DNA from 3 places in the Agrobacterium sp. 20P9.1.2 genome. Region 1 is predicted to be linked to each of the others. Evidence: predicted binding sites of a transcription regulator. Region 1 holds the regulator's gene; each other region holds the start of a gene.
What was found. Region 1 encodes PhoB, which activates phosphate uptake and scavenging genes when phosphate is short. Its sites were predicted from a motif close to TGTCATNNANCTGTCAT; they were not measured.
Positions count from the first base shown of each region.

Region 2: the regulator PhoB is predicted to act here: its motif matches at 2,857-2,873, upstream of AC27VJ_RS18740 (LTA synthase family protein).
Region 3: the regulator PhoB is predicted to act here: its motif matches at 8,285-8,301, upstream of AC27VJ_RS09535 (UDP-2,3-diacylglucosamine diphosphatase).

Region 1 covers NZ_JBYOKI010000001.1:365,260-375,446, forward strand. The annotation lists gene pstC (phosphate ABC transporter permease subunit PstC) at 1-954, shown strand, start outside; gene pstA (phosphate ABC transporter permease PstA) at 951-2,273, shown strand; gene pstB (phosphate ABC transporter ATP-binding protein PstB) at 2,349-3,164, shown strand; gene phoU (phosphate signaling complex protein PhoU) at 3,252-3,968, shown strand; gene phoB (phosphate regulon transcriptional regulator PhoB) at 4,102-4,785, shown strand; gene AC27VJ_RS01825 (hypothetical protein) at 4,831-5,109, opposite strand; gene AC27VJ_RS01830 (cold-shock protein) at 5,311-5,520, shown strand; gene AC27VJ_RS01835 (hypothetical protein) at 5,745-5,966, shown strand; gene AC27VJ_RS01840 (DUF6481 family protein) at 6,003-6,392, shown strand; gene AC27VJ_RS01845 (GcrA family cell cycle regulator) at 6,915-7,445, opposite strand; gene AC27VJ_RS01850 (aspartate aminotransferase family protein) at 7,881-9,089, shown strand; gene argF (ornithine carbamoyltransferase) at 9,151-10,068, shown strand.
Region 2 covers NZ_JBYOKI010000007.1:61,865-72,051, forward strand. The annotation lists gene AC27VJ_RS18725 (Thivi_2564 family membrane protein) at 1-113, shown strand, start outside; gene AC27VJ_RS18730 (TolB family protein) at 182-1,021, opposite strand; gene AC27VJ_RS18735 (NAD+ synthase) at 1,023-2,702, opposite strand; gene AC27VJ_RS18740 (LTA synthase family protein) at 2,965-4,860, shown strand; gene AC27VJ_RS18745 (DUF1003 domain-containing protein) at 4,980-5,519, shown strand; gene sthA (Si-specific NAD(P)(+) transhydrogenase) at 5,761-7,176, shown strand; gene AC27VJ_RS18755 (hypothetical protein) at 7,194-7,850, opposite strand; gene tig (trigger factor) at 8,322-9,794, opposite strand; tRNA gene AC27VJ_RS18765 (tRNA-Leu) at 9,987-10,071, opposite strand.
Region 3 covers NZ_JBYOKI010000003.1:26,785-36,971, reverse strand. The annotation lists gene AC27VJ_RS09580 (NADH:ubiquinone oxidoreductase subunit NDUFA12) at 1-298, shown strand, start outside; gene AC27VJ_RS09575 (DUF2155 domain-containing protein) at 448-891, shown strand; gene AC27VJ_RS09570 (hypothetical protein) at 910-1,260, opposite strand; gene aat (leucyl/phenylalanyl-tRNA--protein transferase) at 1,364-2,002, opposite strand; gene accC (acetyl-CoA carboxylase biotin carboxylase subunit) at 2,006-3,349, opposite strand; gene accB (acetyl-CoA carboxylase biotin carboxyl carrier protein) at 3,361-3,840, opposite strand; gene aroQ (type II 3-dehydroquinate dehydratase) at 3,868-4,305, opposite strand; gene AC27VJ_RS09545 (DUF2865 domain-containing protein) at 4,565-5,698, opposite strand; gene AC27VJ_RS09540 (NADP-dependent malic enzyme) at 5,822-8,137, opposite strand; gene AC27VJ_RS09535 (UDP-2,3-diacylglucosamine diphosphatase) at 8,355-9,185, shown strand; gene dgcA (N-acetyl-D-Glu racemase DgcA) at 9,199-10,182, opposite strand.

The sequences.
Region 1 (10,187 bases):
ATTGCGCCTCGCTTCCGTGCCCGCAACAATGTCGAAAAGGTCATTCTGGCGGCACTGCTGCTGGCATCCTCCATCGCCATTCTCACCACCATCGGTATCGTTTTGTCGATGCTGACCGAAGCCATTCAGTTCTTCAACATGGTGCCGGCCTACCAGTTCTTTTTCGGAACAGTATGGGACCCGCGCTTTGCCGCTGCCGGTTCCACCGAAAGCGCCGGTCAGTTCGGTCTCATTCCGCTTCTGGCAGGTACGCTCTATATCGGCTTCGTGGCCATGCTGGTTGCCGTGCCGGTCGGCCTGTTCTCGGCCATCTACATGGCGGAATATGCCAGCCCACGCTTCCGCTCCGTGGCAAAGCCGCTGCTGGAGGTTCTGGCGGGCATCCCGACCATCGTCTACGGCTTCTTCGCCCTGACGACCGTCGGTCCGTTCCTTCGCGATATTTCCTCGCAGATCAACGGCCTGACAACGGGCGACTACACCAACTTCATCCAGGCGCAGAGCGTTATCACCGCTGGCTTCGTCATGGGCATCATGTTGATCCCATACGTGTCTTCGCTGTCGGACGATATCATCACCGCCGTTCCCCGCACGCTGCGTGACGGCTCGCTGGGCCTTGGTGCAACGCGCTCGGAAACGGTCAAGAAGGTCATTCTGCCAGCGGCCCTTCCAGGCATCGTCGGCGCCATTTTGATGACTGCCTCGCGCGCCATCGGCGAAACCATGATCGTTGTTCTGGCCGCCGGTGTTGCCGCCCGCCTTCAGCTCGATCCGTTCGAGCCGATGACAACGGTGACGGTCAAGATCGTCAGCCAGCTGACGGGCGACCTTGAATTCACCTCGCCACAGACACTGGTTGCCTTTGCGCTTGGCATCACCCTCTTTGCCATCACGCTTTGCCTCAATATCTACGCGCTCTATATTGTGCGCAAATACCGGGAGCAGTACGAATGACCGACGTCGTTACTCCGGGCTTTACCGCCCCAGCCGCAACGAAGAAGGTCCGTCGCGATATCGGCATCAAGCGCCGTTACGCCGCCGAGCGCCGCTTCCGGACTTACGGCCTTGCCGCCATCTCCTTCGGCCTTCTGTTCCTTTTCCTGCTTCTCTGGTCCGTCGTCGGCAAAGGCTATACGGCGTTCCAGCAGACCATGATCACCGTGCCGGTCGAGTTCTCGCAGCAGATCATCGATCCCGACAACGTCCGTGCCCAGAACCCTGCCAAGCTGATGACCGCGAACTACCCCGTGATTGCCCGCAATGCGGTGGCAAAGGCACTCGGCGTGTCCCTGGATGACCGCGATGGCCTTCGTGCCGTCAATGCGATGATCTCCGACAGCATTCGTGGACAGTTGCGCGATCTGGTGGTGGCCGATCCTAGCATCGTCGGCACGACGCGCACCGTGGCCCTCTTGGCTTCAGGCGATCTTGATAGCGTGGTCAAGGGTCAGGTCGATGTGTCCGTCAATGAGCAGAACCGTCGCATCTCCGACCAGCAACTCGTCTGGGTCAAGAAACTGACCGAAGCGGGCCAACTGGCCAAGGAGTTCAACACCGGCATCTTCTTTAACGGCGCATCCAGCCGTCCGGAAGCCGCAGGTGTCGGCGTGGCGTTGATCGGCTCCTTCTACATGATGCTGATCGTGCTGGTTCTGTCGCTGCCCATCGGCGTCGCCGCTTCCATCTATCTGGAAGAATTCGCACCGAAGAACCGCCTGACGGACCTGATCGAAGTCAATATCAACAACCTCGCCGCCGTTCCGTCCATCGTTTACGGTCTGCTCGGCCTGTCGGTCTTCATCAACTTCATGGGCTTCCCACGCTCGGCCTCGTTGGTCGGTGGCTTCGTCCTGACGCTGATGACGCTGCCCACCATCATCATCGCTACTCGTGCGGCGCTGAAGGCGGTGCCGCCATCCATCCGCGCCGCTGCCCTTGGCCTTGGCGCTTCGAAAATGCAGACCATCTTCCACCATGTGCTGCCACTGGCCATGCCCGGAATTCTCACCGGCACCATCATCGGCCTGGCACATGCCCTTGGCGAAACCGCACCGCTGCTGCTCATCGGCATGGTCGCCTTCGTCGCGAATTATCCGACAACGCCAATGGATCCGTCCACGGCCCTGCCGGTGCAGATTTACATGTGGGCGAACGAAGCAGAACGTGCCTTTGTCGAGAGAACATCAGGCGCTATCATCATCCTGCTTATGTTCCTCATCGTCATGAATGTGGGAGCAATCCTGTTGCGTCGCCGCTTCGAGCGTCGTTGGTAAACCTTACTTAGGGAAAATCGGGTCACCGGTTTTCCAGCCAGCATGCGATGTAACAAACACCGGGAGCTTGAGGCTATGAATATGTTGTCGGAAGCAGCAGTTGAAAAGGCGCTGGACAAGAAAATGAATGAAGTAACATACAAGATGATCGGCAAGGACGTTTCCGTTTATTATAGCGAGAAGCGTGCCCTTTACGATGTGAACCTCAATGTGCGTGAAAACACCGTGACGGCGCTCATCGGACCGTCTGGCTGTGGCAAGTCCACTTTCCTGCGCACGCTGAACCGCATGAACGACACCATCGACAGTTGCCGCGTTACCGGCAAGATCACGCTCGATGAAGACGATATATACGATCAGACGATCGACGTGGTGGAACTGCGCGCCCGCGTCGGCATGGTGTTCCAGAAGCCGAACCCTTTCCCGAAGACGATCTACGAAAACATCGCCTACGGTCCCCGCATCCATGGTCTGGCCCGCAACAAGGCGGATATGGATCAGATCGTCGAGTCCAGCCTTCAGAAGGCCGGTCTGTGGAACGAAGCCAAGGATCGTCTGCACGAATCCGGCACCGGCCTGTCCGGCGGTCAGCAGCAGCGTCTGTGCATCGCCCGCGCCATTGCGGTTTCTCCAGAAGTCATCCTCATGGATGAGCCCTGCTCGGCGCTGGACCCGATTGCAACCGCCAAAGTCGAAGAACTGATCCACGAGCTGCGCGCCAATTACACCATCGTCATCGTTACCCACTCCATGCAGCAGGCAGCCCGCGTGTCGCAGCGAACCGCCATGTTCCATCTGGGCCATCTGGTGGAAGAAAACGACACCGATAAGATGTTCACCAACCCGGATGACCAGCGCACGCAGGACTATATCATGGGTCGCTTCGGCTGATCTGACGCTGGTTCAAACCCTTCGCATGGCACCGCTTGAGCCCAACTGGGCTTGCGGGCCAGTGCATCGAAACTGGAGACTTCGAACATGTCGACACATTCCCATATTATGTCCGCCTATGATGATGAACTGAAGTTCCTCACCCGCCGCATCGCCGAAATGGGTGGTCTGGCTGAACAGATGTGCGCTGATGCGGTGCGGGCGCTGGTCAATTCCGATGCAGCGCTGGCCCAGAAGGTCATCTCTGATGATACGATCCTCGATCACGCCGAGCGCGAGATCGGCGACAAGGCCATCGTCACCATCGCCAAGCGTCAGCCTATGGCGGCCGACCTTCGCGAAATCATCGGTTCGCTGCGCATTGCCGCCGATCTGGAGCGCGTAGGCGACCTTGGCAAGAACACCGCCAAGCGCGTCATTGCCGTTGCTGGCACGGGCGTTCCGCGCAAGCTGGCCCGTGGTCTCGAGCATCTGTCGGAACTGGCACTGGTGCAGCTGAAGGAAGTGCTGGACGTCTATTCCACACGTTCCGTAGAAAAGGCGCAGGCCATCCGCGAGCGCGACGAAGAGATCGACGCCATGTACACCTCGCTGTTCCGCGAGCTGTTGACCTACATGATGGAAGATCCGCGTAACATCACCACCTGCACGCATCTGCTGTTCTGCGCAAAGAACATCGAGCGCGTTGGCGACCATGCGACCAATATCGCAGAAACCATCTACTACATGGCCACCGGCAGCCAGCCGGAAGGCGAGCGTCCGAAGGACGATAGTTCCAACACGCTCGGTGCAGTAACCGAGTAAGTTTTACAGCATCGGCACTTTGGATCGGAAACGATCTTCGGAATGCCGATGTGTAGATCAACAGGCCAGAGCGTCCGTGATGCGTCCAAATGAACGCATGGCGCTCTGGTAAGACTGGCGGAGTCCCAAGCCTATGGTGCCGAAAATCGCAGTTGTCGAAGATGAAGAGGCTTTGAGTGTTCTTCTTCGTTACAATCTGGAATCCGAAGGTTACGATGTCGACACCATTCCCCGTGGCGACGAGGCGGAAATCCGCCTGCAGGAGCGGACGCCGGATCTGCTGATCCTGGACTGGATGCTGCCGGGCGTTTCCGGCATCGAATTGTGCCGTCGCCTGAGAATGCGCCCCGAGACCGAACGCCTGCCGATCATCATGTTGACGGCACGCGGTGAGGAAAGCGAGCGCGTGCGCGGACTGGCCACGGGCGCAGACGACTATGTGGTCAAGCCCTTCTCCACGCCGGAACTGATGGCGCGCGTCAAAGCCATGCTGCGTCGCGCCCGCCCGGAAGTTCTGTCGTCTGTCCTGAAATGCGGTGACATCGAGCTGGATCGCGAAACGCATCGTGTTCACCGCAAGACCCGCGAAGTGCGCCTCGGACCAACCGAATTCCGCCTGCTGGAGTTCCTGATGGTCTCTCCCGGCCGCGTCTTCTCCCGCTCGCAACTTCTCGACGGCGTCTGGGGTCACGATATCTATGTGGACGAACGCACGGTCGATGTTCATGTCGGTCGTCTGCGCAAGGCTCTGAACTTCTCCAACATGCAGGATGTGATCCGCACCGTTCGCGGCGCTGGCTATTCTATGGAAGCCTGACGGGCGGCTCCATCACTGATCTTTCGCACAATGCGCGCTGTTGCCTCACCGGGTCAACGGCGCGCGTTTTGTATTTTTGCGCAGCTTAGGCAGGAATGTGTACGAGAAGGGGAGCCATCTCCAGCCGGTCACGAAGATATATTTTTGACCCCTTTGAACTGGTTTGCGCCAGAAGTTGCGGATGGAAAGGGGAGGCGGGGATATCCGCTTGCCGCGCAGTTTTCCTGAGTAAAAACAAAGGGCAGGTAAATTTTCAAAATTGAAAATCCAGCACGGATTATTATATTTCTGAAGAGGCTGCTGCGTTGCAAGATAAACGCTCATTTCAATGATCTGAAATTTAAAGTTTGACTATCCGGTCATAACCCTCTATCACTGGTTTATCGATATTTTGCTTGCTGAGCTTTGGTTGCCGCGCGATTAGCACCGCGTTTTGAACTAACCCTTTCCTTCAAAAAAATCGCTATACTCGCACACAGGGCGTCAGTTCTGTGATCTATAACTTATGCTTTGAAAGGGTTCATTATGACCACAGGCACAGTAAAATGGTTTAACTCCACCAAGGGCTTCGGCTTCATTCAGCCAGACAACGGCGGCACAGACGCATTCGTACACATCTCCGCTGTAGAGCGTGCAGGTATGCGCGAAATCGTTGAAGGCCAGAAGCTGAGCTACGACCTTGAGCGCGACAACAAGTCGGGCAAAATGTCGGCCTGCAATCTCCAGGCTGCTTAATACGGACTCCGCTTTCCTTTGACCACGGATGTACTGGCACTGTCGAAAGCATGAGACCAAGCGAGGTCAGGCACGTTGCCTGGCCTTTTTTTGTGCCGCCCGGCGGTACAGGCTTCGGACAAGGCGCCCATGGGCGCAAACGCTCCGGGCCACTCTATCCACCCCGCAGCGGCGTTTTTGGAAATCGATCCCGATTTCGGCTGATGCGACAGGAAGGAAATTCCATGTCTGAAACACACAGCAAATCTCGCCAGCAGGCGGAAATCGCATTCGGTGAAACGCAGTCGCAGTTCTTTGCACGCGGCCATGCGGTTGACGAACTCAATTCGATTGCCCAGGCGCGTGATGAAAAGACGCAGCGCCTGCGTGAAGCGCGCCTTGCCAAGGAACTGCAAGACAGCCTGGCACCTGCCAAGACACCCGCAAAGCGTGCTAAGAAATCCTGACCCTGATGGGTACGGCACCTCAACTGGAATAGAGACTTGAGAAACAACAAAAACGTTAAAAACAGTGAACTGACTGACCGCCGCAGCGCCGCTGCTGAGGCCAAGGCTGCCCTTCTGCAGGCCTATAAGGCCGCCAAGGAAGCCGCCGAACCCAACCGGGAAGCCAAGCAGGCAGAACGCATCGCCGTGGCGGAAGCCCGCGAAGCGCGTCGTGCCGAGCGCGAGCAGCAGAAGCGCGAAGAGCAGAGCCGCCTCGAAGCGGAACGGCTGGCGCATGAAGCCGAGCTTGAAGCCGCTGCGACTGCCGAAGAAGACGCCCGCAAGCTGGCCGATAAAAACCGCGTCGCCCGCGTCATCGAAGATGAGGCCGCCCGCAAGGCCGAGCGCGACCGTCGCTACGCCAACCGCAAGGCCCGCCAGGGTTAAAGCTATCTGCCATGATCCAGCAGCCATTCGAATGAAGGGCTGCGGTCTGGCGGGATGGACCTGTTGTCATTCGTGCTTGCGGAAACATTGGCGGTTACGCCGCCAATCAGAGGTGCCCGGCATCTCTGCGCATCCAGTGCGCCCGCGGAGCCGTCCTGAACGTTCTGCAGAACTGCTTTTCCCACATAGGTGAAATCCGGTCACAAGACTTCCGTTTCATGGAAGTCTTGTGTCATTGCAAGCAGGCATAGCTCAGCAGTTTGTAAGAGCATATGGCGCTATAAGGCTATAAAAGCCACGCCCAATATCCCGAGAAAGATAGAGCAAGCTTCATCGCTTTTGGCCGCGTGCGCAACTGGCGTGAAATTTCGGCCTATCAAAGCGATGGGCAGGTGTCGGCGCCTTAGTTGACGTTTGTCGATCCCATCGATCGTTGGCTCTGACTTCCTCTTTTGATCGTAGGCATGAAAAAAGCGGGCCAATGGACCCGCTTTTTTATCTCTTGCAATATGTCTGCTGCCCTTAAGCGCGACGGCGTTCGCTTACTGGCTGGTAAGCCATCTTCGCGTGGAACTTGCAGTAAGGCGAGGACTCGGAAGCTTCGCAGCCGCAGAAATGGAAGTCGTCCTTCAGCGGGTCACCGACTGGCCACTTGCAGGTGCGCTCGGTCAGTTCCGTCAGCGTCAGGCGCAGAGATGTTGGCAACGAGGCATTGTTGACGGGAACATATTCCAGAACCTGTGCCGTATCGATGTCCAGATCGTCCTTCAGCGCGGTGGCGCCAACCGTGCGGGGCGCCGGGCGTGCTGTTGCCGGGCGGGCTGGAAAGTTGGTTGCGCGGGGTGCCGTAGGGGCTGCAGGGCGCTTGGCGGCGGGGCGTGAGGTTGCAACCGTGCCACCGGCCTTTGCACGGCCTGGCAGGTTCAAACGGTGGACCTTGCCGATGACGGCGTTACGGCTGACGCCGCCGAGCTGGGCTGCGATCTGGCTGGCGCTCAGCCCTTCGGACCACAGTCTTTTGAGTTTCTCGACTCGTTCATCCGTCCAGTTCATACTGCTTCTCCGCTGGTCGCGCAGGCAGAATCCTTCTACGATGCCGTGGAGCGAACCACGCGCAGAATATCCGCCAGATTGTAGGTGACTAGGTCCGCCGCTTGCAGTCTAGTAATTGAGAGTTAACCTAATCGTAGGCCGACTCCGTGACAAGAGTCGGGAGAATCATCTGGAATCGATTTTCCGGTTTTCCCCAACTTGCTGCGTTCGTGAGTCAGAAAAGCAACACTTTGTAGGTCAGTAAAACCGCTCTACCAAGGCTTGAGAATGCCTGACAATGCGGACATTTGTTGACATCCCAGAATGAAGTGACAATAGTGCGCTCGCACGACAGGAAATACCCGAAGCCGCCGCGAGGCGGCATTTTTGATTTTCAGGCACGGAGCAACCGGTAAGCCCTATTGACAGCGCCTTTGCGCAGGGAGTGATGCAGCCATGGCCGACGCCGCGCCCCAAAGCGGATCATTGTTCGATACGTTTTCCAGAGCCCCGTTGCGCTTCGAGCGAGGAGAGGGCGTTTGGCTCGTCACCGAGAGCGGCGAGCGATATCTGGATTTCGGTGCGGGCGTGGCCGTCACTTCGGTCGGCCACAGCCATCCGCACATGGTGGATGCTCTTAAGTCGCAGGCAGAAAAGGTCTGGCACCTATCTAACCTCTATGAGGTTCCGGGACAGGAAACGCTGGCCACACGTCTGACGGATGCAACTTTTGCGGGTAAGGTCTTCTTCACCAATTCGGGTGCGGAAGCGCTGGAATGCGCCATCAAGACCGCGCGCCGGTACCATTATACGCATGGCAATCCGGAAAAATTCCGCATCATCACCTTTGAAGGTGCGTTCCACGGTCGTACCCTGGCAACCATCGCCGCGGGCGGCCAGCCGAAATATATTGAAGGCTTCGGCCCCAAGGTCGAAGGTTTCGATCAAGTGCCGTTTGGCGATCTTGAAGCGCTGAAGGCGGCCATTGTGCCGGAAACCGCAGCGCTGCTGATCGAGCCCATTCAGGGCGAAGGCGGTATTCGCGTTGTCGATCCGGATTTCCTGCGCACGCTGCGCGCGCTGTGCGAAGAGCATGGCCTGCTGCTGATTTTCGATGAGGTCCAGACTGGCGTTGGCCGTACTGGCAAGTTCTTTGCCTATGAATGGTCGGGCGTTGCTCCGGATATCATGGCCGTGGCCAAGGGTATCGGTGGCGGCTTCCCTTTCGGCGCATGCCTTGCAACGGCAGAAGCAGCATCCGGCATGACGGCTGGCGTTCACGGCACGACCTATGGCGGCAACCCGCTGGCTATGGCTTGCGGCAATGCGGTGCTGGACATAGTTCTGGCCGATGGCTTCCTCCAGCATGTGCGTGATGTCGCGCTGGTGTTCCGTCAGGGGCTGGCGTCGCTGAAGGATCGTTTCCCCGACGTGATCGATGAAATTCGTGGAGAGGGCCTGTTGCTGGGCGTCAAGGCCAAGGTGCCGTCTGCCGACCTGCTGCATGCCATTCGCGCCGAGCATCTTCTCGGCGTTCCCGCTGGCGATAACGTCATTCGTCTGCTGCCGCCACTGGTGGTGACGGCAGAGGAAGCGCGCGAAGGCCTGGCACGTCTGGAAAAGGCGGCGGAAGCACTCACCACGAAATTGGCGAAGAGCGCCTGAGGGGCGCATGTTCAGGCCAGCGTCGATAACGACGCGGCCTGCATCGATGGGACAGCATAAAATGGCATCAGCAAAACATTTTCTAGACCTTTCGGCCGTCGGTTCGGAAGACCTACGGGTCATCATGGACGACGCACGCGCCCGCAAGATCGCCACCAAGAATGGCACGGCGGAAAAGCCGCTGGCCGGCAAGATGCTGGCGATGATCTTCGAAAAGCCCTCCACCCGTACCCGCGTTTCCTTCGATGTCGGCATGCGCCAGCTCGGCGGCGAAACGCTGTTTCTGTCAGGCACTGAAATGCAGCTAGGCCGCGCTGAGACCATTGGCGATACGGCCAAGGTTCTGTCGCGTTATGTGGATGCGATCATGATCCGCACCACGGATCATTCCCGCCTGCTGGAGCTTGCCGAACACGCAACGGTCCCGGTTATCAATGGCCTGACGGATGACACGCACCCCTGCCAGATTATGGCCGATATCCTGACTTTCGAAGAGCATCGCGGTCCGGTCAAGGGCAAGACGATTGCCTGGACAGGTGATGGCAACAACGTGCTGCATTCGCTGGTCGAAGGGTCCGCCCGCTTCGGTTACAAGATGAACATGGCTGTTCCTATGGGCTCGGAGCCGCATGACCGCTTCCTCAACTGGGCGCGCAACAATGGCGGCGAGATCATGCTGTGCCATGATGCGGAACGCGCGGTCGATGGCGCCGATTGCATCGTCACCGATACCTGGGTCTCCATGAACCAGGAACACAAGGCACGCGGCCACAACATCTTCCAGCCCTATCAGGTCAATGCGGCCCTGATGGGCAAGGCCAATAAGGACGCGCTCTTCATGCACTGCCTGCCCGCCCACCGCGGCGAAGAGGTTACGGACGAGGTCATCGATGGGCCGCAGTCGGTCGTCTTCGATGAGGCGGAAAACCGCCTGCATGCGCAAAAGGCCATCATCGCCTGGTGCATGGGCGTCATCTGACGGGACCGCGCCTGAGCGCTTGAATTTCAGGCGTGGCTTCCTATTTCTAGCCCAGTTCAATGCCGCCGTTTGCTGAAAACGGCGGCTTTTCATCAATTGTTCGCCGCATGATGGCCCAG
Region 2 (10,187 bases), on a different contig from region 1:
TTCTTTGGCTGATCAACCGCTTGCCTGTCGCTGGCAGCGCAAAGCAGATTGCTCAGGTCATCGTCATCATCATCGGTATTATTTCGCTGCTGAAGTATCTCGCAGTCTTTTAATCGATCCGACATAGACATCAGAAAGCCCGACCCGGTTTCAAATCGAGGTCGGGCTTTTTGTATGTGGATCAGGCCGGGAAATATCTGACATAGGCGAACTCATCACCATCCGGTGACCAGTTGGGTGAATTCATTGTGCCCTGCCCGCCGAACAAGTCGAACAGCGTTTCCACATTGCCGCCATCCGTATCCATCATGCGCACGCGGACATTCAGATCACGCGGATGATCGAATACATCCACGTCATAGGAAACGAAGACCACCTTGTCACCTCTAGGTGACGGATGCGGAAACCAGTCGCCATACTGGCTATCCGTCACGCGCTCGGCAGCCGAGCCATCCACCTTCACCCGCCAGATCTGCATCTGCCCGGTGCGGCTGGAATTGAAATAAATCCACTGCCCATCCGCCGAGTAATCCGGCCCGTCATTGCGCCCCTCGCCATGGGTCAGCCGCGTTTCTGTCGCCGTCTCCACGTCCATCGAATAAATATCAAAGACCTGATCGCGAATACCGCAATAGGCGAAGCTTTTTCCATCGGGAGACCAGCCGTGCCAATAGGACGGCAGATTATGCGTCATCAGCCTCGGCGCACCACCTTCTGACGGCAGAAGATAAATCGTGCTTTTGCCGAACTCCACCTTATCGGAAATCGCGTACAGCGAACCATCAGGCGAAATGCCGTGGTCATTGTTGCACTCGCTGGCAAAGCCGGTATCGACCTTCTCGACGGATACGTCACCATCCAGTGACAGGCGGTACAGCAGGCCTTCGCTGTTCAGCAAAAGATACGACCCATCCGGCGACCAATTGGGTGCCTCGAACAGTTCCGGCGTTTGCCAGACAACCCGGTTCTCCCGGGTGCGAATGTTGAAGATTTCAACGGAACTGCGAAGCTTTTCTACCAACTTATCGATCCCGGAAGCGGTTGGTGATCGGATAGCGACGGTCGCGACCAAAATTCTTCTTGGTGATCTTCACGCCCGGCGCGGATTGGCGGCGCTTGTATTCGGCGAGATAGAGAAGATGCTCGATGCGATGCACGGTGGCGATATCGTGGCCGCGCGCGACAATCTCTTCCACCGACATTTCCAGCTCCACAAGGCATTCCAGAATATCGTCCAGATTGGGGTATGGCGGCAGCGAGTCCTGGTCGGTCTGGTTTGGGCGCAGCTCTGCGGATGGTGCTTTGGAAATGATATTGGCGGGAATGACTTCGCCGGAAGGGCCCAGAGCAGTCGGCGGCACATGGCCGTTGCGCCATTTGGAGATGGCGTAGACCTGCATTTTATAGAGGTCCTTGATCGGGTTGAAGCCGCCATTCATGTCGCCATACAGCGTGGCGTAACCGACAGACATTTCCGACTTATTGCCTGTTGTGACCACCATGGAACCGAACTTGTTGGAGATGGCCATGAGAATGGTTCCACGGGCGCGGCTTTGCAGGTTTTCTTCGGTAATGCCCTCTTCGGTGCCTTCGAAAAGCTCCGAAAGCGCAGTCATGAAGCCATCCACCGGCTCGGCGATCGGCACGATGTCATAGCGGCAGCCAAGCGCTTTGGCGCAGTCCGCCGCATCCTTCAGCGATTCTTCGGAGGTGTAACGATAGGGCAGCATAATGCAGCGAACCCGCTCCTCGCCCAGCGCATCGACAGCGATGGCCGCGCAGATGGCCGAGTCGATGCCGCCCGAAAGGCCCAACACCACGCTCTTGAAACCATTTTTGTTCACATAATCGCGGAAGCCCAGCATGCAGGCGCGGTAATCCGCCTCCTCGCCTTCGGGTATTTGCGAGAACGGGCCTTCGCTGCAATGCCAGCCCTTTTCCGTGCGCTTCCAGTCTGTGACCGAAAGCGTCGCCTCGAACTGGCTCATCTGGAAGGCCAGCGTCTTGTCCGCGTTGAAGGCGAAACTTGCGCCGTCGAACACAAGCTCGTCCTGACCGCCGACCTGATTGGCGAAGACCAGCGGCAGGCCGCTTTCGATGACCTGTCGCAAGGCCACCTGATGGCGCACATCCACCTTGCCGCGATAATAGGGCGAACCATTCGGCACCAGCAGAATTTCCGCACCGCTTTCGGCCAAAGTTTCGCAGACGCCAAGGTCGTTCCAGATTTCCTCGCAGATGGGAATGCCGATGCGAACACCCCTGAAATTATAGGGGCCAGAAATCGAGCCTTCTGAAAACACGCGCTTTTCATCGAATTCGCCGTAATTCGGTAAATCCACCTTGTCGCGCAGCGCGACGATCTTGCCGCCATCCAGCAGAGCGACGGAATTGTGCCGCCCCGTTTCGCCCTGACGGGGAAATCCGATGATGACGCCGGGGCCACCATCTGCCGTTTCCGCCGCCAGTTCCTCAACCGCCTTCAGGCAGGACTTCAGGAATGAGGGCTTCAAAACCAAATCTTCCGGCGGATAACCGGAGATGAAAAGCTCTGTAAGAAGCAGCAGATCCGCATCTTGCGATGCGGCGTCCGCGCGTGCTTCGCGCGCCTTGGCAAGGTTGCCAGAGACATCGCCGACGGTGGGATTGAACTGCCCGACGGCAATTCGCAAAACATTGGGATTGGTGTGTACTTGGCTCATGACTCTCATTTACCGTGGCTCTGCACGCCGCGCAACGCAAGCCTTTCGACTGGCGTAAAAAATGGCGATCCGCAGCGTGCAATGCGCCTCACGCAAAGGTTATTCCCGCCGCTTGTGGATTCTGCAGAGTTCATGTCGCATTCACCCTGCTAATGTGACAGTTACATGACACTTTCATGACGCCTGATTCACAGGCACATCACAGACTGCCGGAGTTGAAATATTGAGGAATTCGGTGCCCAAAACAACGGTTGCCGAAAGGATGAAGCTCGTCCTTTCAAAACCATTGACGCGGAACCCAGACAGAGTTGCAGGCGACGTTCATCCGTTGCTCAATCTCACGCTTGCGGCCCTGCTTTTGATTGTTTGCATGGAGTGGATTGCACGCGGCTCGCTGCATGATATCGGCACGTTCCTGGCATCCCCTGCTCGCCCCGGCTTTACTACGCTGGCCGCCGTGGTGCTTTGCCTCATGGCCCTCGATGCGCTGTTCGGCAGGCATTATCAATCGCTGCTGGTCGCCGCCCCGCTTCTGCTGGTCACGGCATTCATGTCGCATCAGAAGCAGCTTTATCTTTCCGATCCGCTCTACCCATCCGACCTGCTGTTCGGACGTCAAATCCTGCAGCTTTTGCCAGCGATGCTGAAAGCACACCCATTCACCGCGCTCGCTCTTGCCGTTGGCGTTGTGCTGGCCGTTGCAGCCGGTGCGATGATGTGGCGTTTCGTGCGCAGCCACACGCCTGTTATGCCTTTCAAGGCGCGCGTCTGGCGGCTTACGCTCGCTGTGCCGCTGCTGGCGGGACTTGGTTCGCTGATGGAATATTCGCACCATTCCTGGGTGCGGGACCGGCTCAACATCATCCCCATGATGTGGGACCAGAAGGAAAATTACCGCCACAACGGCTTCCTCATGGCATTTGCCTTCAACATTCCCATGGCGAATGTCACGGCACCCGCAGGTTACGGCGAAAACACCATTGCGGATATCGCCTCGGATGGCTCGGCCTTTGCCGTCAACCACAGCACGCGGCCGGATGTCATCATGATCATGAGTGAATCTCTGTGGGACCCGACGCGGCTCTCCAATGTCTCGTTCTCGCAAGACCCGATGCCGACCATCCGCAGCAGGCAATCCGGCCACGTCTTCTCGCCCGAGTTCGGCGGCATGACGGCCAATGTGGAATTCGAAGCGCTGACTGGTTTTTCCAACGCCTTCCTTCCCTATGGCAGCATTCCCTATCAGCAATATGTCCGCCAGCCCGTGCCTTCGCTCGCCACCTTCTTCCGGGGTGAAGGCTATGCCGCCATGGCCATGCACCCGTTTCAGGACTGGTTCTGGAACCGCCGCGAGGTCTACAAATCATTCGGCTTTGAGGAATTCCGTTCGGAAGAAACGCTGCCGCCCATGGAAAAGCGCGGCATCTTTGCCTCGGATGAAGCCCTGACATCGGAAATCATGCAGGCGGTGGATGCGGCAAACAATCCGCTCTTTCTTTTCGTCGTCACCCTTCAGGGACATGGCCCCTATGAGCCGAACCGCTACGTCAACAACTCGGTCTCCATCAACGGTCCGCTTTCGAATAGTGCGACTGAGGCGCTCACCACCTATGCGCAGGGCGTGGCAGAAGCCGATGAAAGCTTTGCCCGTCTGATTGACTGGGCCAAGAAGCGCGAGCGCGATACGGTTATCGTCCTGTTCGGGGACCATCTGCCACCACTGGGCCAGGTCTATGTCGAAAGCGGCTATATGCCTGGAATGGTCGCCACCCGCCGTGCGCCCTTGGAAACGATGAGACAGGAGCATGAAACGCCGCTGGTGGTCTGGTCATCGAAGACCGGCCTGCACAACCGGATCGGCACGATCAGCCCGGCCCTCCTGCCCTATCATGTGCTGAAAACCGCTGGCTTTGACGATCCGTTCTATACCGGTATTCTGGGCAAGGTTCAGTCCTCATATTCAGTCATCGATCGGCATATGCTGGTGGAAAAAGACGGCTCGGCTGTGCCGGACTGGGCAACGGCGCCAGTGGAAATTCCTTCCGCCATCAATGAGTATCGTCAGCTGCAATTCGACATGATGTTCGGCAAGCAGTTTGGCAAGGAGCGCTTCTTTCCCGGCTTCAGTTGGGTCAATGCCGCACAGCCATCGAACTGAAAACCATGAAAACGCTGCCGATTTCATTTGAATTCGGCAGCTCTCCACGCTTATCTCTTCGGCAGTGTCGGAACCCGTCCTCTCACGCGGTTCTGAGTCAGTTTGGCTGGAGACCAACGATGTCCGCTATTCCCGATTACATCACCTCTCATTTCAGGCGCTCATCAAGAGACATAGGCGAGGTGGAAAAGCACATTCTCGAAATGGCGCACCACAAAAAACTGATCTCCACCAATACCAATGACGCTTTCTCAAAAGACTCGTCCGTTGGAGAGCGGCTGGCAGACAGCATCGCCCGCGTTGGCGGCTCTTGGGGCTTCATCATCAGCTTCATGGTGTTTTTGGGCGTCTGGGCAGTCATCAATACCATCGTGCTGGCCTCCAAAGCCTTCGACCCATACCCTTTCGTCTTTCTCAACCTCATCCTTTCCATGCTGGCCGCCATTCAGGCACCCATCATCATGATGTCGCAGAACCGGCAGGCCACGCGTGATCGCTTCGAGGCCGAGAAGGATTATGAGGTCAACCTCAAGTCCGAACTGGAGGTACTGTCGCTGCATGAGAAGATCGATGTGAAGGTCTTGGCCGAACTGGCCGCGCTGCGGCAGGAGATTGCCAAGCTGCACCACAGGCGCGAAAGCGGCAACGAGCTGCCGTAACAATACAGCGGCAACGCACAAATCCAATTATAGTCATTTTGCGCCTTTTTCTGCGCTGGTTACGAATCCGTCAGATTCTTCCGCTACAGATTGACGCGGGCATTTGTTGCATTGCACTCTTGGTGCAGCGACGCGGGAATCACTTCCGTATCAGAATGGCATCACGCTTTTCCGAGCAGCGACGCCTCCGCGCTGGAACACATGTTTCCAGTAATCGCAAATTCTGTTCCGAGGCTTTTTCATGAACCAGTACGATCTCATTGTTGTCGGTAGCGGCCCTGCTGGCAGGCGCGCTGCCATTCAGGCTGCAAAGCTGGACAAAACCGTTCTGGTCATCGAGAAAGGCCGGCGCGTCGGCGGTGTATCGGTTCACACCGGCACCATTCCCTCTAAGACCATGCGCGAAACGGCGCTCAATCTTTCCGGCTGGCGCGAGCGTGGCTTTTATGGCCGCTCCTACCGCGTCAAACAGGAAATCAGCGCCGAAGATCTCCGTCGCCGTCTGCTGATTACGCTCGACCATGAAGTCGATGTGCTGGAGCATCAGTTCGCCCGCAACCGCGTCACCCACATTCGCGGCAAGGCGACCTTCTTGACATCTGATACGATGGAAATCACCAAGGACGATGGGGAGATCGTCGTCGTCAAGGGCAAGAGCATTCTGCTGGCCGTCGGCACCCGCCCCTTCCGCCCTGATTACATGCCGTTTGACGGCAAGACTGTCATCGACAGCGACGAGTTGCTGGAACTGGAAAAGCTGCCGCGCTCGATGGTCGTCATCGGCGCAGGCGTTATCGGCATTGAATATGCGACGATCTTCAGCGCGCTAGACACCGCCGTTACCCTTATTGATCCGAAGCCCACCATGCTGGATTTCATCGACAAGGAAATCGTCGAGGACTTCACCTACCAGCTGCGTGACCGCAACATGAAACTGCTGTTGGGCCAGAAGGCGGAAAAAGTGGAGCATACAGCAGACGGAAAAGTCTCGCTTACACTCGACAGCGGACGAACGCTGACGACGGAAATGGTGCTGTTTGCCGCTGGCCGCATGGGTGCCACCGATTCGCTCAATCTGGCCGCTGCCGGTCTGGAAGCGGACAATCGTGGTCGCCTGTCCGTCAATCCGGAAACCTTCGAGACATCAGTGCCAGGCATTTATGCTGCGGGCGACGTCATCGGCTTCCCAAGCCTTGCCTCCACCTCCATGGAACAGGGCCGCATTGCCGCGCGCGTTGCCGTCGGCGCAATCGCCATGGAGCCGCAGAAATATTTCCCTTACGGCATCTACGCCGTGCCGGAAATTTCCACCTGCGGCCTGACGGAAGAGGAAATGAAGGAGCGCGGCATTGCCTATGAATGCGGTATCGCCCGCTTCCGCGAAACATCGCGCGGCCACATCATGGGCCTCGATACCGGTCTGCTGAAGCTGATCTTCTCGCTGAAAACCCGTCGCCTTCTCGGCGTGCATATCGTCGGTGAAGGTGCCACCGAACTCGTCCACATCGGACAGGCGGTTCTCAACCTCAAAGGCACGGTCGAATATTTCGTTGAAAACACCTTCAACTATCCGACCCTTGCAGAAGCCTACAAGATTGCCGGTCTGGACGCCTGGAACCGCATGGGCGACATCAAGAACGAAAACGCCACGATCTGATCAAGACGTGAACGCCCCTACCAGCGAATATTGTAGCGGGCGTTCACCGATGGGCGGAAGCTGTCTTCATAACCCTGGTTTAGCTTGCCGGTAACGGTGAAATTATCACCAAACTTCTGCTCCACGGCCACGCTTGACGTGAACTCGTCGAATGTCTCACGGCTTGCACCGGTCAAAACAAAGGCGGTGCCCGTGGCGGAGCGCGTCAGCCGCAAAGATTGCGAGACATCAAGCCCGCTCCATTGCTGGGCAGTGCCATCATAACGAACGGTCATGTTACGGTTGGATTCCACATCGAATTCCGGCGTGGCGATGCGCTTTTGCGATGTCGTCATGGTCCATGCGCTGGAGCCTGTCAGTGCGTTCATCAGCACGGCGATATCACCCGCAACCCTCGCACCCGGCAGGTTGGAGGAAAGCAGCGTGACATTGCCCCAGAATTTTACCGGCGTATCCACCAGCGCCCCGCCTTCCGAGCCGACCATGCCCATTTCAAGACCAGCACGGATCGGCGTTTCGGTCGGCAGCTTCGCACCGATGCGGGCGGAATAGGACTGATCGGAATTCTTCGCGGGAGACCAGATCAAACCTTTCTCCTGCGCATGTGCAGATACCGATGACAAGCCTATGGCGACGGCGGCGATGATGACGCCGTGACGTTTTCCTAACACCATGTCTGTTCCTCAAGCTTTGAACACGCACCATCTCTTGGGAGGCAGACGGCGCATGTTCCAGCAACTGGCGAGCGGCCAAGCCCGGCCTAAAATCGCTGTTGAGTTTGCAGATCACGCAATGATGGCGTCGTGGCCATCTCTGTGGGCATCATCATGCCAGCACAGGCGCGTCGAAAATCATCCGGCGCAACGATGGGATCGATAGCGCCAAACGGAGAGTTGAAACTGAGGGCTAAAAGCCGGGCCGCACATGTTGCGCGACGGATTTGCCGTACATCAGCACTTGCAAATCAATGAGGAGATTCTGCCAGATGAATGGAAGATGAACAAGAGCAGATGCAGCAAAAAATCATTGTGCGCTGCATTGTGATCGAAACGTCACTGCAAGCTCCAACTCTCAGCGCGGAGAAGCCAAAAAGCAAAAGGCCGCAGCTTGCGCCACGGCCTTTTAAAATGTCTTGCGAAAGAAGCTTATTCAGCGTCGCCTTCGGCGGCCTTCTTCTTCGCAGGAGCCTTCTTCTTAGGAGCGGCTTCTTCGCCTTCAGCAGCTTCGGCCTTGGCAGCAGCCTTCTTCTTGGCAGGCTTCTTCTCAGCCTTGTCGCCTTCTTCAGCGTCTTCAGCCAGCAGCTCTTCCTTTGTTACGGTCTTGTCCGTAACGGAGACTTCTTCGAGCAGCTTGTCGATGACCTTTTCTTCGAAGATCGGAGCGCGCAGCGAAGCGGAAGCGCCTGGGGTGTTGCGGAAGAAATCGAGGATTTCCTTCTGCTGGCCCGGGAACTGCTGCAGCTGCTGGAACAGCGCGCGCTGCATTTCTTCTTCTGTCACTTCAACGCCAGCCTTCTCGCCGATTTCGGAGAGAACGAGACCCAGACGAACGCGACGCTCAGCAAGCTTGCGATATTCTTCGCGAGCTTCTTCTTCTGTCGTGTCCTCGTCAGCAAAGGTCTTGCCGGACTGTGCGAGATCGGTGTTGATCTGACGCCAGATGTTGTCGAACTCGGCATCAACCAGACCAGCAGGTGTCTCAAACTGGTAGACTTCGTCCAGCTGGTCGAGGATCTGACGCTTGACCTTCTGGCGCGTGATGTTGCTGTACTGGCTTTCGATCTGGCCGCGAACGATTTCCTTCAGCTTTTCAGCCGATTCGAGACCGAGCTTGGTGGCCAGTTCGTCATTGATTTCAACGGCGGCTGCAGATGCAACGTCCTTGACTGTGATGTCGAACACGGCTTCCTTGCCAGCAAGTTCTGCAGCAGGATACTCGGTCGGGAAGGTAACGGTGATCGCCTTCTCATCGCCAGCCTTGACGCCGACGAGCTGGTCTTCGAAGCCAGGAATGAAGCGGCCCGAACCGATGACCAGTTCTGCATCTTCCGCTGCACCACCATCGAAAGCAACGCCATCGACCTTGCCGAGGTAGTTCATGGTGACGCGGTCGCCTTCAGCGGCCTTGCCCTTCTTGGTTTCGTAGGTGCGTGCGCTTTCAGCGATCTTGAGGATCTGCTCGTTGATTTCGTCTTCGGTGACTTCAACGACTTCGCGCGTAACCTTGATGCCTTCGTTGGACTTCAGCTCGATGGCTGGAATGACTTCGTAGGCAAGGTTGAATTCAAAGTCGGCTTCTGCAGCCAGGATCTTGTCGGCTTCTGCCTGATCTTCCGTCATGGAGATTGCCGGCTGCGTTGCGGACTTTTCGCCACGGCCGGAAATGATTTCGGATGGCTTGTCGCGAACGAGTTCGTTGACGAGATCAGCCATGATCGACTTGCCGTACATCTTCTTGAGATGTGCAACCGGTACCTTGCCCGGACGGAAACCGTTGATGCGAACCTTGTCCTTGGCGTCGACCAGGCGCTCGTCGAGGCGAGCCTTCATATCGGCGGCCGGAATAACGACCTTGATTTCGCGCTTCAGCCCTTCAGCGAGCGTTTCGATAACCTGCATTTTCATACCTTCACATCATGGCGGCGGTGCTCAGACAGCCGTTGGTTTACTTTCGAGCACAGCGCCGGAACCTAAATTCACCGGCCGTGGCTATATAAAATCCATGCACAAGCATTTTGCCGGGCAAAAACTGCGCTTGAGCCAGAGAAGCGGCAAAGCAGATGCTTCACACATTCTTCCCGGCGATTCATGTGGTGCGGGTAGAGGGACTCGAACCCCCACAACTCTCGTCGCCAGAACCTAAATCTGGTGCGTCTACCAATTCCGCCATACCCGCGCTCTTGAATCCTGCATAAACAACATCTGGCACATGAGGCCTTCCGGAGCGCGCGTCTCTATATCACCCGTTTTCTGGAGCGCAAAGGAAAAATGACGGTTTTACGTCGCTATTTA
Region 3 (10,187 bases), on a different contig from region 1:
GTTGGGCAACACCTATTACGAAGGCGGCACCACGTCCTGGGGCATGCCGCGCCGCTGGGTGATCTATAACGGTTACGCCGAAGCCTCCGCCATTCCTCCGGGCTGGCACGGCTGGATGCATTACCGCACCGACACCCCACCAAGCCAGGAGAGCTACACGGCCCGTGACTGGCAGAAGCCACACCAGCCGAACCTCACCGGCACGTCGCAGGCTTACCGCCCACCGGGTTCGTTGGCCGTTGCAGGTGAGCGACCACAGGTCACCGGCGATTACGACGCCTGGACACCTGGCAACTAAGTATAGCGGCGAGGGTGGCTGGCCGCTATATAAGCGGTCGGTTTGTTGACCTGATCGACACAGGCCATCACCCGTTTTCGCCACATTCCGCCTGTAGGCGTTGACCCCGCACTGACCGGTGCGGGAAATCTTTCTGGAGACGGTTCGATATGGGAAAATTCACGCGAGATGGTTCTTTGCGTGCACTGGCTGTGTCGCTGATTGCACTTTTGCCTGTGACAGGCACCGTCTCTCCTGCGTCTGCCGCCCGCATCGAAAACCGCGTCGCCGTCTTCTCCGGTATCGACAAGATCACCGGTCGCATCACGTCCTTCGATGTCTATCTCAACGAAACTGTCCAGTTCGGCGCACTGCAGGTAACGCCTAAGGTCTGCTATTCGCGTGACGACACCGAAGCACAGAAGATCGATGCCTTTATCGAAGTCGACGAAATCACCCTCGACCGCAAAATCAAGCGCATCTTCACCGGTTGGATGTTTGCCGACAGCCCGGGCCTGAATGCCGTCGAGCATCCGATCTATGACGTGTGGCTGACCGGCTGCAAGCAGGAATCGGATGTCCCGGCTCCGTCTTCTGCGGCGAAGACAAACTGATCCTCATCATTCGATATTTTAGTCGCTGCTATTTTTACCGACAACTTTGGGCTGGATGGTAAGTGGCAGTATAAGCCACTCACCAGCAACGGCTGCTGGTGGCACAGGAAATTTTCGTTCTTCGATCAGGCGCTGAATAGCAATCTTTGATTCTGGTCTTGCCTTGGTACTTTCAGTGAATGAGATCCACTGCGCTTTGCCATTGCCGTCGATCCGAAACCGAATATAGAGCGTCTGCAATTCGCCGGTTGCCAACTCTCTTAGGTCTGGTTTGTTTACGATTGGAACGAGCTCACTGGCGAGCTGCCTTTTCCAAGAAATGACATCTTGCTCTTGGGACGACGGTGCAGCACTTGCGGCAACGGTCATGAACGCAATTATTGAAATGAGCGCAAATAACCGCATGACACCCCTGTTTAGATATTCGTCCTGAAAGGGTTAGGTCAGCACTTTGCGTCAAGCAAGTTGCGAACTATTGCCCGTCATCGATTTTGTCCCCGCCGAAATCCAGATGTTCCGAGCGCATTGCCGCATCCAGCATCTTCGCATACTCAACCTTCGGCACGTCAATGGCACCAAATGTCTTGAGATGCTCTGTCGTGAATTGGGTGTCGAGCAGCGTGAAGCCCTTTTCGCGCAGCCGCTCCACAAGATAGACGAGGCAGATCTTCGAGGCGTTTGTGCGTCTGGAGAACATGCTTTCGCCGAAGAAGGCGGAACCGAGCGAGACGCCGTAGAGACCGCCCACCAGTTCGTCGCCTTCCCAGGCTTCAACGCTGTGGGCATGGCCGATCTCGTGGAGTTCGGAGTAGAGGCGGCGAATGGTGGTGTTGATCCAGGTGCTAGGGCGATTGTCAGCTTCCGCAGCGCAGCCTGCCATGACGCCTTCGAAATCCGTATCGAATCGGATGTCGAACGGCTTTTTGCGAATGACTTTGGCGAGGCTTTTGGAGACGTGGAAATCGTTGAGCGGGATGATGCCGCGCAGTTCCGGCTCGACCCAGAAAAGCTCCGGGTCATCTGCCGCATCGGCCATGGGGAAGAGGCCGATGGAATAGGCGCGCAGCAGAATATCGACGGTTATATCGTTATTTCTGCTGCGCCTTGCCATCGATCAGCTTTTGTCGCCGGCCAGATATTTTTCCAGCCAGTGAATGTCGTAATCACCCTTCAGGATGTCTTCGTTCTGAAGAAGATCCTGAAAGAGCGGCAGCGTCGTCTTAATGCCGTCAACCACGAATTCGTCCAACGCGCGGATCAGACGACGAATGCATTCGTCGCGATTGCGGCCGTGCACGATCAGCTTGCCGATCATGCTGTCGTAGTAAGGCGGAATCTTGTAGCCCTGATAGGCACCGGAATCCACGCGCACGCCGAGACCGCCGGGCGTGTGGAAATAGGTGAGCGTACCCGGAGACGGAACGAAGGTGCGTGGATCTTCGGCGTTGATACGGCATTCAATGGCGTGGCCGTTGAATTTTACTTCATCCTGAGTAACCGAAAGGCCTTGGCCGGATGCAACGCGAATCTGCTCCTGAACGAGGTCCATGCCGGTGATTGCTTCCGTGACCGGATGCTCCACCTGAAGACGGGTGTTCATTTCGATGAAATAGAACTCGCCGTTTTCGTACAGAAACTCGATGGTGCCGGCACCACGATATTTCAGCTTGCGCATGGCATCGGCGCAAATCTCGCCGATCTTCATACGCTGCTCAACGGTCAGTGCCGGAGAGTTGGCCTCTTCAAGAACCTTCTGGTGGCGGCGCTGCAGCGAGCAATCGCGTTCGCCCAGATGGATCGCATTGCCTTCACCATCGCCGAAAACCTGAACTTCGATGTGGCGCGGCTTGCCGAGGTACTTTTCCATGTAGACGGCGTCGTTGCCGAAAGCGGCCAGCGCTTCGGAACGCGCCGTGGAAACGGCCTCTTCGACTTCCGATTCGGTATTGGCAACCTTCATGCCGCGTCCACCGCCGCCAGCCGTCGCCTTGATCAGAACCGGGAAGCCGATCTTGCGGGCGATATCCAGAGCGTTTTCGGGCTTCACTTCGCCATCGGAACCGGGAACGACGGGAATACCGAGTTCCTGCGCGGTCTGCTTGGCGGTGATCTTGTCACCCATGATGCGGATGTGGTCGGCGGTCGGTCCGATGAAGGTGATGCCATGCGCGTCGAGAATATCCGCGAATTTGGCATTTTCCGACAGGAAGCCGTAGCCGGGGTGAACGGCGTCCGCACCGGTGATTTCGCAGGCCGCAACGATCTGGTGGATGTTGAGGTAGCTGTCACGCGAAGGCGGCGGGCCGATGCACACGCTTTCGTCGGCAAGGCGCACATGCATGGCATCCGCGTCAGCCGTGGAGTGGACGGCAACCGTCGGAATGCCGAGTTCCTTGGCGGCGCGCAACACGCGAAGGGCAATTTCGCCGCGATTGGCGATGAGGATTTTGGATACCATGAAATCAGCCCTTATTCGATGACCACGAGGGCTTCACCATACTCGACTGGCTGCGAGTCGTTGACGATGATTTCCGTGACCTTGCCCGACTTTGGTGCCGGAATCTGGTTCATGGTCTTCATGGCTTCAACGATGAGAAGCGTCTGGCCTTCCTTGACGGTGGCGCCGACTTCGATGAATGCGCGTGCGCCCGGAGCAGGCGAAAGATACGCCGTGCCGACCATGGGCGATGTTACGGTGTTGGCCGGGTTGCGGGCAGGGGCAGCGGGAGCCGCTGCTGCTGCCGGTGCAGCCGCTGGCGCAGGGGCGGCAGGTGCCTGTGCGTAGGATGGCGGGGCTGCTGCATAGACCGTTGCTGGCGGGATGGAACGCGAAACGCGAATGCGTAGATCGTCCTGCTCGACCTCGATCTCGGAAAGGTCGGTGTCGTTGAGAATATTCGCGAGATCGCGGATCAGCTCTTTATCGATACCGTTTTTCTTTTCAGACATGACAAACCCTATTCTGATTGTTTCTTTTTATGCCGTGATATTTTTCAAGGCGTTAAGCGCCATGATGTAGCCATATGGCCCGAAGCCACAGATCATTCCCTTTGCGGCGGGCGCTATCATCGATTTATGGCGGAATTCCTCGCGTGCGTGGATGTTGGAAATATGAACCTCCAGCACCGGAACGGAAATGGCTCTGATAGCATCATGCAACGCAATGGATGTATGTGCATAAGCGCCGGGATTGATGACGACACCGGCGGCGCGTTCGCCAGCTTCGTGCAACAGGTCTACCAGAGCACCCTCATGGTTGGACTGGTGACACTCGACCACAAAGCCAAGCTCTTCACCGGCCTTGATGCAGTCGCTCTCAATATCTTTCAGGGTCTTGCCGCCATAAATGCCCGGCTCCCGTTTTCCCAACATGTTGAGGTTGGGTCCGTTGAGGACGAAGATCGTGTTGCTCATTTGCGGTTCCGTCAAAAAATCAGGGCCACCTATAGACCGCGCGACCGCGAAGGAAAAGCCCCGAAGCGCGTAAAGCACGGGTTGTCCTTAATGTTCTGGCTTTTATGGGTGTTTTTGCGTTGGTTTTACTTGGATTTTGCCGTTGCGGCTTCATCTTTGCAGCAAGCAGAGAGATGAAAAACGGAAGATCGGCTTTGTGATCGATGCCTTGCCATGTGCGGTGATCGTATTGCGAATACGTTTCTCACCGAAAACCCACCTACTGCTGCTGTGGCTGCGCGCCCTTCACTGCCGGGTTCTTGAGGTCGATGCGGCTGGTTTCCTCGGGTAGGAACTGAGGGCCAACGATGCGGACCTTGCTGTTCTTAGGGTCGTAGTCCCGCTCGGGAATGGGCTCGGCTTTCTCCACCGGCTTCGTTTCGGCTGGTTTTGGTGCAGCGTCAACCTTGGGCGATGTGATGGTGGTGATGCTGGAGCCGTTCTGAAGAGCGGTGGATTGGGGTGCCTGCTCCTGCTTTTTCATCTCGTCATGGTACGCCGCCATGTTGCAGCTGCATGAGGGTGAGCGGGAGGCGCTGGGATTGTTGCGGTAGGCGAAGGCTGTGGGCATCGAGGCGTATGGCTGGCCGGTTTTGGCGGAGACCATGTCGGAACTCTCCTGACCCTCAAGCGAGTGGTAGAAAAGTTCGGTTTCCGTGCCGGGACACATGCGCTCGCATTGTGCGGCCTGTGCGCGGAAATCGAGCGGCGTTGCGTCTGAGGAAATGGGGAAGAAGGCGCCGTCGCAGGTACGGACACACAGCGTTCTCAGCCCGCCCTGCATGGGCATATCCGGGTTGGGCGCGTAATCCGGATTGTCCGGTTGGTCGAAGGGATCGCCGGGGCCACGCATATCCGGGTTTTGCGATGTATCTGTTGACGTAAAGGATGGCGATTGCTCGTCGAAGCAGCCCTGCGCATCCAGTGCCGCCATAATGCGTTGGCGACCGTCCTGAGCATTGTCTGCCCGTTGTGCGGCCAGCATCCGGTCACGATCTTCCGCGATCATGTCCCGCTCGGCCTGCGCCTGTACCAGCGCGTCACCAATTTCCCCGCAAAGTTGGGCGTTGGGATTGCCGTAAACAATGATGCTGCCTGAGGAGCAGCCGTAGCTGCGCATGTCGTTCTTGATACGGCGGATGACGATATTCTGCTGGGCGAGCGCGTTGGCGTATCGGCGAACTTCCGCAGTATTACCGATGATCTGTGTCGGTTGATCCAGCTGCGCGCGCAAGGAATCACAGACCGCGCTTGCCTGCGCCGAGAGGGGCGCAGCAAACAGCAGCGTAACGAGCGTGCCGAACAATCGGCTGCGGCGCGGGATCAATGGTCCGTCCGTTTCCTGACCCGCCATCATGCCGGTCATATCCTGTTGATTATCGCCCGCGATGGGTGAGCGAATATACTTTAGCTCAGGATAACATAGTGCTGTGCCGCAAAGCGGCAACAGCCGGTTCAAAATTATGTTAACCCGCGCTTACTCGGATGGGTTGGACGCCTGCACCACGGCAAGTGCCGCCATGTTGACCACGCCGCGCGATGTGACTGTCGGCGACAGGATGTGGACGGGCAGGGCAGAGCCGAGAAGGATCGGGCCGACATGCAGGCCTTCCGTCATGGTACGCACGACGCCGAGCGTAATGTTGGCCGAATCGAGGTTCGGGAAAACCAGAAGGTTGGCTTCGCCGGAAAGCGAGCTATTGGGCATGGCACGCTTGCGCAGCGTTTCCGATAGCGCCGACCCACCCTGCATTTCGCCATCGATTTCCAGTTCCGGCGCTGCATTGCGCACCAGCTGAAGCGCGCGGCGCATCTTGCGGGCGCTTTCGGAATCCCGCGAGCCGAAATTCGAATGGCTGGCGAGAGCGATCTTCGGCGTGATGCCGAAACGCTTGATTTCCTTGGACGCGAGGATTGCCAGTTCCGCGATGTCTTCTGCCGTCGGCTCGTAATTGACGAAGGTGTCGGTCAGGAACAGCGCGCCCTGCTGGGTGATCAGCAGGCTGAGGCCGCCAAATGTATGCGCATTCTGCTGCTTGCCGATGATCTGGTTCACATCGCGCAGATGCCGGTCGAAACGGCCTTCCAGACCACAGATTAGAGCATCCGCTTCACCACGCTTGACGGAGAGCGCGCCGATGACCGTGCTGTTGGTACGAACGATGGTACGCGCCGCTTCCGGGTTGATACCGGCACGGCCGACCAGCGCGAAATAGTCATCGACATATTCACGGTAGCGTGGATCGTCTTCCGGATTGACCACGGCAAAGTCGGCATTGGGGCGAATGCGAAGACCGAAGCGCTTCAGGCGCGTCTCGATGATCTGCGGACGACCGATGAGGATCGGAACGCCGGTGCCTTCTTCCAGCAGAACCTGCGCGGCGCGCAGCACGCGTTCGTCTTCGCCTTCCGCAAAAATGATGCGCTTCTTTTCCGCTGTCTTCGCCAGATTGAAGATGGGCTTCATGATGAAGCCGGAACGCCAGACGAAGCGGTTCAGCTGATCGAGATAGGCGTCGAAATCGGTAATCGGACGCGCTGCGACGCCGCTCGCTGCCGCAGCGCGTGCAACGGCTGGCGCGATGCGCAGGATGAGGCGCGGATCGAAGGGCGAGGGGATGAGGTAGTTCGGTCCGAAGATCGGCGTTTCATCGCTATAGGCCTTTGCCGCGACTTCCGAAACTTCTTCACGCGCCAGTTCTGCAATGGCGTGAACGGCGGCCATCTTCATTTCTTCGTTGATGGTGGTCGCGCCGCAATCCAGTGCGCCCCGGAAAATATAGGGGAAGCACAGCACGTTGTTGACCTGGTTCGGGAAGTCCGAACGGCCCGTGCAGATCATGGCATCAGGGCGCGCCAGACGGGCGAGTTCCGGCATGATTTCCGGGTTCGGGTTGGCCAGCGCCAGGATGAGCGGCTTTTCGGCCATGCGTGCCAGAAGTTCCGGCTTCAGAACGCCAGCAGCGGAAAGGCCTAGGAAAACGTCGGCATCATCGATTGTTTCATGGAGCGCACGCTTGTCGGTCTTCTGGGCGTAAACCTCTTTCCACTCGTCCATCAACGTGTTGCGGCCATCATAAACGAGGCCTTCAATATCGTGGACCCAGATGTTTTCCCGCTTTGCGCCCAGTTCGACCAGCAGGTTGAGGCAGGCCAGTGCTGCAGCGCCCGCGCCAGACGCGACGATCTTGACGTTGCTGATGGTCTTGCCGGCAAGCTCCAGCGCGTTGGTTACCGCAGCGGCAACGATGATGGCTGTGCCGTGCTGGTCATCGTGGAAGACGGGGATGTTCATCTTCTCGCGAAGCTGACGTTCCACCTCGAAACATTCCGGCGCCTTGATGTCTTCAAGGTTAATGCCGCCGAAGGTGGGCTCCAGCGCCGAGATGGTGGAGACCATGTCATTGATGCCGGGTGCATCGATTTCGATGTCGAACACATCGATGCCCGCAAATTTCTTGAACAGAACGGCTTTGCCTTCCATCACTGGCTTGGACGCCAGCGGGCCGATATTGCCGAGGCCGAGAACCGCCGTGCCGTTGGAAATCACGGCGACCAGATTGGCGCGCGCCGTATATTGCGCAGCCGTTTCCGGGTTTTCGTGAATGGCAAGGCAGGGTGCCGCCACGCCGGGGGAATAGGCGAGCGCCAGATCGCGCTGGTTGCCCAGCGGCTTGGAGGCCTGAATTTCCAGTTTTCCGGGGCGCGGATAGCGGTGGTAGAAAAGCGCCTGTTCTTCCAGATCCGCATTGGCGTTTTTGTTTTGCGTGTTGCCCGTGTCCTGAGAACTCATTCTATCACCGCTTATTTCAAGTTTCTTGGAGGCCTTTGCATACAACAATCGGCCAGTGCGTACAGCCGTTTATTTTGTCCGAGGTCGGCAAAATCGGTAGTTTAGATATCGCGTAAAAATGTGGTCCGGTGCGTGTAAATCTCGTTTTGTCATCTTGCTGAAACACGAGTCTGGTTTTGCAGGGGATGAAAGTTGCCGAGACAGGGGGAAGATTTCCATGGCCGCGCAAACCGAAGCCAGACAGTTCAGAACGCTTTTCATTTCCGATGTGCATCTTGGCTCTAAAGCGGCCAAAACGGATTTCCTTCTGGATTTCCTGCGTCACCACGAGGCTGAGACCATCATCCTCGTCGGCGATATCATTGACGGCTGGCGCCTGCGCCGCAACTGGTACTGGCCGCAAGGCTGTAACGACGTGGTGCAGAAGCTTCTTCGCAAGGCGCGCAAGGGCACCCGCATCATCTATATTCCCGGAAACCACGACGAGTTCCTACGCGAATTTCCGGGCACGCATTTTGGCGGCATCGAAGTTGCCGAGCGCATGATCCACGAAGCTGCAGACGGCAAGAAATACCTTATCATCCATGGCGATGAGTTTGACGTTGTGGTTCGCAACGCCCGCCTGCTGGCCTATCTGGGCGACTGGGCCTATGACGCGGCGATTGCCATCAACGTTTTGCTGGCGGCTATCCGCCGCAGGATAGGGCTTCCGTACTGGTCGTTTTCGGCCTGGGCAAAGCTTCAGGTCAAGCACGCCGTCAACTTCATCGGCGAATTCCAGCGTGTGGTGGCGGAAGAAGCCCGCCGCAACAAAGTGGATGGCGTTATCTGTGGCCATATTCACCACGCGGTGATGGAGGATATTGAAGGTATCCGTTACATCAACACCGGTGACTGGGTGGAAAGCTGCACGGCGGTTGCCGAAAATGCCGATGGCACCTTCGAGCTGATCACCTGGATGCAGGCCGGTGACAAGACCGAAGACCACACGGTGGGCGAACTGGAGCCAGTCGCTTTCCCCAAGCTCATCGGCACCTACGCCGCATAACGGACTTTGCCGATCATCCCCACAGTTCCGGCTTTGGCGGGTAGACGAGCGATCCTTCATAGATGAGGCCCGGGACACGATCCCGTGCCAGAAGCAGCGGGCCATCGAGATCCGCAAATGCCGTATCCTGCGCCAGCATCAACGCCGGTGCCATGCCGAGTGACGTTCCCAGCATGCAGCCGACCATGATCGTGTAGCCCAGACGCTGCGCTTCTTTCTTCATGACGAGCGCCTCGGTTAATCCGCCGGTCTTGTCGAGCTTGATGTTAATGGCGTCGTAGCGGTCGCGCAGCGAGGCGAGATCGGCGGTCAGATGAACGCTCTCATCGGCGCAGATAGGTACTGCGCGGTTGATGCGCGACAGAATACTGTCCTTGCCAGAGGGTAGGGGCTGTTCGATCAGCGCGATGTCCAGCTCCGCCGCGACTTTCAGGTAATGCTCGATATTCTCCTCCGTCCAACCTTCATTGGCATCGATGATGATGCGAGCCTTGGGCGCTGCCGCTCGAACGGCGCGTAGCCGAGCCTCGTCATCGTCCGTTCCGGTTTTGATCTTTAACAGCGGTCGCGCGGCATTCTCGGCGGCTTTGGCAGCCATTGTGTCCGCATCGCCCAGCGAAATCGTATAGGCGGTGACGATAGGGCCGGGGGCGACTGGCAGAAGCGAGGAGGTAACACTCTTGCCCGAGAGCTTGGCTTCCAGATCCCACAAAGCGCAATCCACCGCATTGCGGGCCGCACCCGGCTTCATCGCGTCTTGCAGCGCGTGGCGGTCCATGCCCTGCGACATCGCCTGTTCCATGGCGCGGATATCGGCAAGCACGCCGTCAATCGATTCGCCATAACGCTTATAAGGAACGCATTCACCCACGCCTTTGACGCCATTTTGCTCGATCGTGCAGATCACGACCTCCACTTCTGTGCGGCTTCCGCGAGAAATGGTGAAGCTGCCCGCAACCGGGAATGTTTCAGCTGTGGCTTGAATGTAACGATGCATCAAAA